DNA from 2 places in the Bacillus sp. UNCCL81 genome. Region 1 is predicted to be linked to the other one. Evidence: riboswitches for the same ligand, from Rfam matches in the RefSeq annotation. Region 1 holds a riboswitch; the other holds the start of a gene.
The links. Region 1 has a riboswitch for FMN ahead of ribE (riboflavin synthase). Riboswitches for the same ligand answer to the same signal wherever they lie in the genome.

Region 1 (5,224 bases):
ATATGTATTTAAAAAAGTTATGATAAAGATAACTAACAATACTAAAATTAGTAAAAATAACATTTAATTTCTACCTCCAAATAAAGCTTTACTAAATTTTACACTACCACAATTTTATGAGATTAAACAAATATTCAGATTGCTTTTCTACATAAAAAATAACTTTCATTTGATAAAAAAATAAAAAAAAGAGAGGTAAAATTCACCTCTCCTTAACCAGTTTCTTCTATTATATATGCACCTAGTTTAAAGTTCTTAATAAATTAGCCATTTCAATTGCCGAAATACCAGCATCCCAGCCTTTATTACCAGCTTTCGTGCCCGCTCTTTCAATCGCTTGTTCAATATTTTCTGTCGTTAATACACCAAAAATAACAGGGATCCCAGTTTGTAGGGTAATAGCAGCGACACCTTTTGCTACCTCGTTACATACGTAATCATAATGAGTAGTTGACCCACGAATAACTGTTCCTAGCGTAATGACCGCATCGTATTTTTTTGAATCTGCTAGTTTTTTTGCAACTAATGGAATTTCAAATGCTCCTGGTACCCAAATAACATCAACGTCTGATTCTTCTACACCATGACGATATAGAGCATCTTCTGCACCACCAAGTAGTTTTGATGTAATAAATTCATTAAAACGTCCTACGATTACTGCAACTTTAAGTCCTGATCCTACTAAATTTCCTTCGAATTTCATAATTATCTCTCCCTATTAATAGTGTAATAAATGTCCCATTTTTTCGATTTTAGTAATTAAATATTTTTCGTTTTCTGTTTTCATTTCGGTTTGAATTGGCACTCGATTATTAATCTGTATTCCGTGAGATTTTAACGCATCAATTTTAACTGGATTATTAGTTATTAAATCTATACTCTCAATGCCTAAATCTTTTATAATTTGAGCACTTATCGCATAATCTCTTAAATCTGAATCAAATCCTAAGTTTAAATTTGCTTCAACAGTATCAAAGCCTTCTTCCTGTAACTTATATGCTCTTAACTTATTAAGTAAGCCAATCCCTCTGCCTTCTTGTCGCATATAAACAATTACGCCTTTGCCTGCTTCTTCAATCATCGATAATGTTGATTGTAACTGAGGTCCACAATCACAACGACATGAGCCAAATACATCACCTGTTAAACATTCCGAATGAATACGTACAAGCACTGGTTCACCATCGTCAACTTTACCTTTTACAATCGCAATATGCTCTTTACCGTCGATCTCATTTGTATAACCAATCATCTTAAAATCACCAAAATCAGTTGGTAATTTAATTTCAACTTCTCTATTTACAAGTTGTTCAGTTTCTCGTCTATAATGAATTAAATCTTTAATTGTTATCATTTTTAAATTAAACTTGTTTGCGATTTTGATTAAATCAGGTACTCTTGCCATTGTTCCATCATCATTCATAATTTCACAAATGACACCAACTTCTTTCGATCCAGCCATTCGAGCTAAATCTACTGCAGCTTCAGTATGTCCCGGTCTCTCAATAACGCCTCCGTTTTTAGCGACTAAAGGAAACATATGACCAGGTCTTCTAAAATCTGCTCCAGTTGATTTATCATTTAACATTTGTAAAACAGTATGTGAACGCTCAAATGCTGAGATACCAGTAGTAGAATCGATATGATCAATACTTACAGTAAAGGCAGTTCCATGTGAATCTGTATTGTTTGTTACCATGTCATATAAATCTAGTTTTTTCGCTATCTCTTCAGAAACAGGTGCACAAATTAAACCGCGGCCATGTGTTGCCATAAAATTTATATTTTCAGGAGTTGCAAATTCACCGATAACAACAAAATCTCCTTCATTTTCTCTATCTTCATCATCACAAACAATAATAATTTTTCCATTTTTTAAGTCTTCAATTGCTTCTTCTATTTTAGAGAACATGATCTTACTCCTTTATATATAGCCATTTTGAGATAAAAATGAAGTTGTTATTGCAGAACTCTTTTTCGTCTCATTCATACCAAGCATTTTTTCAACATACTTACCTAATAAATCAAACTCAATATTAACAACGTCTCCCGTTTTTTTACTGCCTAAGATCGTATGTGAGCGGGTATGAGGAATTAAAGAGATTGTTACAATATCATTTTCAACTTCAAATATTGTTAAACTTGTACCATCAATCGTTATACTGCCTTTATGTAGGCAATATTTAGCAAACGAACTTGGAATAGTAATTTTATACATTACTGCGTTTTCCATTGCATTTACAGATATAATTTTACCTGTGCCATCAATATGACCCGATACAATATGTCCACCAAACCTTCCATTTGCAGCCATTGCCCGCTCTAAATTTACTTTTTGGTTTGAAACCAAAGTACTTAGATTCGACGCTTGAAACGTTTCAGGCATGACATCAACAGAAAATTCATTTTTAGTAAAATCTGTAACGGTTAAACACACTCCATTTACAGAGATACTATCTCCTAAATGAACATCCTCTAAAATGACTGGTGCCTCAATTGTTAGCAATAAAGTTTTACCTTTTTTTATGATATTTTTTACTGTTCCTATTTCCTCAACGATTCCAGTAAACAAGTTTTTTCACCTCATTTCGAAAAATCATTTTACACTCAAGCCCGATAAATGACTTTGTAAGATCCATCTCAAATTTCATAAATAGTTGATCCACCTTATCACACCCTCTAATTCAAATTAATTTGAAAAAGTGAAAAGCCCCTTAGAAAACTCCTAAGGGGCAATAGATGTTTAAGAAAGGAAGCATACTTAAATAAACGCTAGTTCAAAATAAGTCTATTTAAAGACAGTACTATATCGCGTCTATTGTTGTGCATACAAAATATGCACAACCAACTAAGCCTATACGGATAGTATTTTTGAAAAAACAAATAACCATACCATATATGCACTCCATCCTTCTCCCATCCAGACTATACTGTCGGCTCTAGACTCTAACTAGATCAGCAACATATAAAAAATCTATATGAAGCTCACGGGCTTAGTATAAAAATATACAACACCGCCGGTTGGGAATTTCACCCGACCCCGAAGGACACTAATTATCAAATTTGGTTTCATTATAACTAGCAATTATTTGATTGTAAAGATTTTAAGATTCTATTTCTTTTAAAACGATCTAATAGAAAAGATAATTTAAGCGAAAAAACCTTATAAAATATGGAAAATTCCACACTCTATTTAGTTAAAAAATTTATTATTTTTTTCTACCAAATTTAATCACCTTGCTATATATATTTTTTTGCAACCAATACAAAAGTGTATAAATATTAATATTAAAGTAACTTCAGAAAATATTAATTCATGCAATTAATGTAGACATTAAGACTTACAAATTCCAGAATTACATTAATTTAGATTAATTAATAATACAATCGAATAGTTTTTTCATTTAGATAAAATCAGATTTTTCATTATGTTTATTTATAGCAAGAAGTAATAAACTCCACTTAACAATGCTCCTAGAATCATTAGGAAAACATTTTATTAAGCGTTTCTCTTTATATCAGAAATAGAAAGATGTAAACCTGATAACTACAAAAAAAGATTTAATTCTAAAATAACAAAAGGCCTTTCATCTGCACTAAAAAAGTAATAGCTTCATCGTATACCAATCTGAAAAAAACGTGTAAAACTTGAGTAAATATCCATATAAAAATAATAATAAATATACAATAAGTAGAATTATTATTATTATTATAAAAATTTACATTTCAAATAAAGAAACTTCTTTTAATAGAAGTTCCCTCTCTTATCCATTATTCATTTCCAACTTGTAAAATTTTTTCATGTTGTTTTAAATCTCTTTTTTGTAGCCAAATAAAGTACACTGAAACTAATATGATCAATATTAATATGACTGGTGAAGAGAATAAAAGTATTCCTAAAAAGCAAATTGCTAGAATACATGAACCCATTTTAAAAAATATGGAATCAAATAATCGCAAACATGCCAATACTCCTAGTAAGGCGTTGCATAGGAAGAATGCATTTGCAATCGCTACAAGTGTTTGAATGTTTAGGAAGTCATTAAAATAGAGAATAAATACAATTATGTGAATGCCAAACAAACTAAATAATGATCGAGTTGCAACATTATTTTTATTTTTAAAAGAAAGCCATGAAGGTAATAAACCGTTTTTGGCTTGATCGGCAATTAGCCTTGATACTGCTCCTATTACTAGCAGAACCGTACTAATACAAAGAGCAATTGTAATTGTTGAAATAATTGGAGTTGACCAACTTCCAAATAAACTCTGAAGTAACGGTGCTAATGATTGATCCATCATACTTCCATTTTTAGAATGAATCCACTGGAAAGCAAATGCAACTGTTAAACTTACTATTGCTATAATCGAGAAACTTAAGACTACTGCTTTAGGAATTGTTCGTTCTGGAGTTTTTACTTCTAAAGAATAGCTACCGATGACCTCCCACCCGATTAATGCCCAAAATAATAAAAGTAAACTTTCTCCAAAATCAGAAACAGTAATTGGCTTCGATAAAGTAAAGCTCCCATCAACTGTAAATAATGTATGAATACTGCCAACTATAAGTGTCACTACAATGAAACTAGACATGAAAAAGGCAAATTTTCCAACATCGGCAATGCTTCTAGTTAAAATGATATAAACAAAACATAGTATTCCTAAAGCTAGCCACTTTTCATTGAAGAAGCTTTGATTCGTCAGTAGTTGTAAGTAATGCCCTGCCGTTCCTGTAACTGCAATTGGTCCAAAACAAACTGCAAGTAAAAAGAAAATAGCTGAAAGGTTTTTTATTTGTGTACCAAAAGCACGCTCAACTGCCAATGGCACTCCAGAATCTCCTGGAATCAACAAACTTAGCTTACCGAACATTAGTGCAAATATTAAACTTAAACCAAGCATAAGAACCCAAGCAAAAATAGCATAATTTCCAGTAGTTACATACACTGCAGGTGGTAAAATAATAATTCCTGAACCTAAAATAGGTCCAATCATTAACCCGCTGAGCAAAAGAAAACCAATTTTTCGATTCCTCATTCATATCCCTCCAATAGTTATTGAAACAAATTGTAATTTCGTATAATTTAATTATATGAACCAATCTAACATCGGTAAAATGAATAGTTATGATATAAACTATCGGAAAATCCGATAGTTAGGAGGCAATTATGGAAATCCGACATTTAATTACATTTAAGTCAATTGTGGATATGGGCGGGTTCTC
Region 2 (5,224 bases), on a different contig from region 1:
CTGTATTTCACTAAATTGAAAAACTGCTTTCCAATTATTCACGAGTGTTTCAGACAATTTAATCGGATTTTCTTCGAATCTTTTTAAATAGGCTAGAAAAGACTCAACTTGATTTACAGAAAGGATTTCGTCATCAATTAGCCTTAGTGGTAACTCATGATCCTCTTCACAAACAAGTAGTATTGCTATACTTGGCTGACCATCTCGGCCGGCTCGTCCAATTTCTTGAAGATAATTCTCTATATTTGAAGGATACTGATAATGAATGACAAACCTTACGTTTGGCTTATTGATCCCCATACCAAAAGCACTAGTACAAACTATGATATCTATTTGATTTTGAATAAATTGTTGTTGAATTAAAATTCTTTGTTCATGCTCCATTCCACCATGATAATAAGCGACTTTGCAATTTAACTTTTCTCTTATGGTATGTGAAATTTTCTCGCATGCAGCTCTTGTACCACAATAAACGATGCCTGGACCTGTTAATTTAGAAAGATGGTCAGTTAAAGAATTGATTTTTTCTATTTCCGAATCTACTTTTTCAATTTGAATTGCTATGTTCTCTCTATTAACAGAATTGATATATTTTTGAACATGTTTTAACTGTAAAGTTTCAATTATTTCTTCCCGCACATTTTTGCTAGCTGTAGCGGTTAAAGCTAAAACCGTCGGATTATTCAATTTACGCTTTATTTCCCCTAAAGTTTTATATTCTGGTCTAAAATCATGCCCCCACTGTGATATACAATGTGCTTCATCAACAACAAATAACGAAATTCTAGACGTAGAAAGCTTGTGAATTAAAAATTGGTTTTGTAACATTTCAGGCGAAACGAAAATAAACTTATAACTGCTAATATTATTAAATAAATATTTTTTTTGCTCAAAACTTCTAAAGCTATTAAGTGCAATAACTCGTTTATCTCCAAATGCTTTAATCTGCTCTACTTGATCCTCCATAAGAGAAAGTAATGGTGAAACGATTACTACAACGCCTGGCAATAGTAGGCCTGTTAATTGATATAATAATGATTTCCCCCCACCTGTAGGAAGCATTGCTAAAACATCCTTCGAGTTTAACAAATCATGAATAATTTCTTTTTGGTTATTTCGAAAACTTGAATAACCGAATTTTTCGTATAGAAGTTTATTTAGGTCCATGTAAATCACCCATTCTTGCAAGAGTAATACGAATTTGAAAATATGTTACCTCATTTAATAAAGCTTCTTTAATAATTTTTAATTTCCTTGTATTTAGTTCAATAATTTTATTTTTTATTAAAGTAAATTGCTTTGTTGTAATAAATTGATTAATTGGAAATAATTTATCACCTAATACACACTCAACTATATGATCCTCTATTGTACTAATCTTTAACTGACGAATCTTTGCTATTTCTTGAATTGTTTTACCTTCAGTAAATAATCGTTTTGTTTCAATAGACGTATTCGTAATATTAGTACTTTTAGCACCAATAACAAATTTACTTAATAAAGGATAATGATTGTTTGGTTCAAGTAAAATAGTGATCATATGATGCAATGTATTAATCGAATTGAGATAAATTTTTTCAACACTCACTTTGTGTTCTAATGCAATTTGTTCAAAAGTCATGCCATAAGTATTTGCTCCAGATAATCGTTTCACAAATAGTAATGCGTCTTCGTCACTAATATTTTCTAAAATTGTATGCAATTCTTTGTAAAATTGATTAACTAATTCGTTTTTATTCACAGGAAAATTAAGAATCTCATTTTTTACCCATTCTTGTATATCTTGGTCTTGAATAACTGCCCTAAAATATTTTAAATTCATATTCAGATTGGACACCGTTTGAAAAAATAATGAAAATCTTTTCCAAAATATCTTTTGAATACTAGAAAATTTTAGTCCGTTTAAAAATGTATATTCCATAAACTGTAATTTTTGATTTGCTAGATAAGCTTGACCATTTTTATTTAACAAATAGATATTCTTATTTTCAGACTGACCTATATACCCTTTAACCTCTAACCCATTTATAATTTCTTGCATATTCTGATGAGTAAGGAAATGAAAAAGTCCGAAAAATGATGTGACTTGATAAAAATGAGAATCTTGAATAATTTGAGCACTTTGTTTTCCTTTTAATAAATACAGTATACCTTGGATTGTTCGTTCACCATTATATCGATGAAGTAAAAAAAGGATGATTTCTTCCAATATTGATAGCTTAAACATCATAAACCTCTCAAATAAAATTATTCCATTAATATATTTAAATATTTTTTCGAATAATAATTAGTAGTACAAAAATATTTGTGCATTTTTTCTAAATAGTTTTTATTTCTTCTAGCTTATCATATGTATCAATAACCAAACCATTTTAAACATATAAAAATCATTATTTATTTTATTTGAGGTTTCATCATTTCTCGTTTTTTTCAAAACCTTGTACAATTATATTGAAAAGTTTTGGAAACCGTTTTAAAATGTTTACAGGTACATTACAAAAATAGTATCTGTAACATAAACAGGGAATAATTTGGGAGGTCAATACAATGGCAAAATATACAATCGTTGATAAAGACACTTGTATCGCATGTGGCGCTTGTGGCGCAGCTGCACCTGATATCTATGACTATGATGATGAAGGGATCGCATACGTTACTCTAGATGATAACCAAGGAATCGTTGAAATTCCGGACGTTTTAGTTGATGACATGATGGATGCATTTGAAGGATGCCCAACAGACTCAATCAAAGTTGCTGACGAAGCATTCGATGGCGACGCTTTAAAATTCGAATAGTAAAAACTGCGGCGAAGTTATTTCGTCGCTTTTTTATTTATAAAAAAAAAACACGAGCTATCCGTATTGCTCGTGTTTTTTAATATGCGCCTTGAATTAGTTCATTAAGAAAATGTTATAGAAACATTCATTTTTGTCTTCTGTTTTGAGCCACGATATTTTTGAATTCGATCAAAACATACATAAGACAGTGTGCCAAATTGTTGTGATGAGGCTAATTATTTCCTTATTTTACATATTCAGAATTATCTAATAAATTGCTATAATAAATAAAACATCATGAGAGGATGAACAGCATGGAACAGATGACAGTTACCGAGAAAAAGACGTTTTTAAACAAGTTGTTAGAGAAAAAACAGGTAAAAAAAGACATCGAATTGATATTACAATTTCTCCTTGCTGTTGATGATGTACTTACAAACATCTCGTTTGTAGAGGATGCAAAGAGTACACCAAATGGCATTGTCTTTAATTTTCGAAAGGATAACAACTCCCACCCTCCGTTTTCTTATTATGAAAATAATAAGAGAGTCGATCTTTCGTCGGAATCGATTTACCATAAACTTCGCTTGCATGGGAAGGAAACAAAGTTTTATCTTGAGTTGATATTTGATGTGATGCCGATCGAGTACGCTTTGATCTTAGATACTAATCCGTTTTCGACAACTACCATTGAATCAAATGAGGAAGTTCAAGCAGAAATCGATGCGTTTCTTTCATCGCTTGTAGCTCAAACTTCGCATAAACTTCTGATATGTCAAATCGACAAAGCACTTGATGAACGCAATGAACAACTGTTTCTTTTGTTAACTTCCCTGTTAAAAAATTAACAACTAAAACCATCTATCATTCGATAGATGGTTCTCTTTTTTTCTCCTATAAAATAAATATGATCTTTTCATTCAAATTAGGTACATAAAACAAAAAGTGTCTACCAAAATTTAGTAGACACTTTCATTTATTTATACGTTATGGACATTCATTCTTTGAGTTAACCAAACCTTTAATTTAGGGTAGATAACTAAGAATAAGATCATGATTAATAAACCTTTAATTGCATTAAATGGCATAATTGACGCAACAATTACTTCATTTGGTAGGTTAAAATTCATGAAATGTGCATATGCAGGTAATAACACAAAATAATTTAAAAGACTTAATATTCCAGTCATCACTACTGTACCAACAATTAATCCAAGAGTTAACCCTTTTACTGAACGATATTTTCTAAAGAAATACGACGCAGGTAAAATGTATAATACTCCCGCACTAAAATTAGCAAATTCTCCAATCGGTACACCAGTCATACTACCATTAATAACATAATGAAGGATGTTTTTTATTAACTCTATTCCTATTCCTGCTACAGGACCAAAAACAATTGCTCCTATTAATGCTGGAACGTCACTAAAATCAATTGTAAGCCAAACTGGAAATGCAGGAAGTGGAAAGTACAGCATCATGAGTACATAAGAAATACTGCTAAGCATTGCCACTATCACCATTTTATTTACTTTGTTGCGTTGTTGCATATTACCTCTCTCCTTTTTCCCGATCATATCAAGAAAAATGAAAGGTTCGCTTAAGTTGCGTTATTATTTGCACAGATTATAATAAGGCCGAAATAATAATGAAAAATAGTATAAAATTATGCAAATAAAATAAAATCCCCTATTTTTTTCGAAATAGGGGAGAATTTTTCAGCACGCCAAATAAGCGTTCAAAAAGAAAAAATTTTTGAACTTGCGAACCTCCATCTTCTCCCATCCAGACTATACTGTCGGCTCTAGAATCGCACTAGATCCTGCCCAAAAAATCAGGCTCGCGGGCTTATAAGCAATGCTTAATTACCGCCGGTGGGGAATTTCGCCCCGCCCCGAAGATAGATCGTTTATTAAATTACAGTTTAATGTTACTAAATTAAATACAGTTTGTAAATAAAAATCTCCGACTAATCATTTAAAGCATTACTTAGGTTTTCTTGACAAAAACTTACTAACGACTCATCCCCTTGATCGTTTGCATATAACAACAGAACAACTGTTGTAAAGACAGCTCTAAACTGTGCAAGTTTCTTTGACGCTTCCGATACATTACCATAAATCTCAAAAAACTTCCCTCTCATATCGTTCGGAATTAAACTATAAACAATGGATAAATCTAATTCACGATTACCAATATGAGCATCACCCCAATCAATAATTCCTTTAAGTTGGTTTTGTTCATTAACAATCATATTCTTAAAATGTAAATCACCATGAACAAGAACTAAAGTTGTCTCACTTTTAATTTCAACTAAGCTTTCAATAAAATGATTAAGTTTCTGTTCATCTTCAATTAGATTCTTCTGTATTGCCTGTTGAATATATTTTTTAGCCTGAGGTTTACGGAAGTTTATATCTAATCTCTTCAATTCATCATACGGTAG

Region 2: another riboswitch for FMN. It lies ahead of BM319_RS00920 (ECF transporter S component); the one in region 1 lies ahead of ribE (riboflavin synthase).

The regions. Positions count from the first base shown of each region.
Region 1 is NZ_FOMF01000008.1:103,762-108,985, forward strand. It holds gene ribH (6,7-dimethyl-8-ribityllumazine synthase) at 242-703, opposite strand; gene BM319_RS17425 (bifunctional 3,4-dihydroxy-2-butanone-4-phosphate synthase/GTP cyclohydrolase II) at 719-1,912, opposite strand; gene ribE (riboflavin synthase) at 1,925-2,572, opposite strand; FMN riboswitch at 2,905-3,052, opposite strand; gene BM319_RS17435 (APC family permease) at 3,772-5,037, opposite strand; gene BM319_RS17440 (LysR family transcriptional regulator) at 5,169-5,224, shown strand, end outside.
Region 2 is NZ_FOMF01000002.1:159,802-165,025, reverse strand. It holds gene BM319_RS00940 (RecQ family ATP-dependent DNA helicase) at 1-1,167, opposite strand, end outside; gene BM319_RS00935 (YpbB family protein) at 1,154-2,227, opposite strand; gene BM319_RS00930 (ferredoxin) at 2,548-2,796, shown strand; gene BM319_RS00925 (YpiB family protein) at 3,093-3,626, shown strand; gene BM319_RS00920 (ECF transporter S component) at 3,759-4,328, opposite strand; FMN riboswitch at 4,548-4,684, opposite strand; gene BM319_RS00915 (phosphotransferase) at 4,748-5,224, opposite strand, start outside.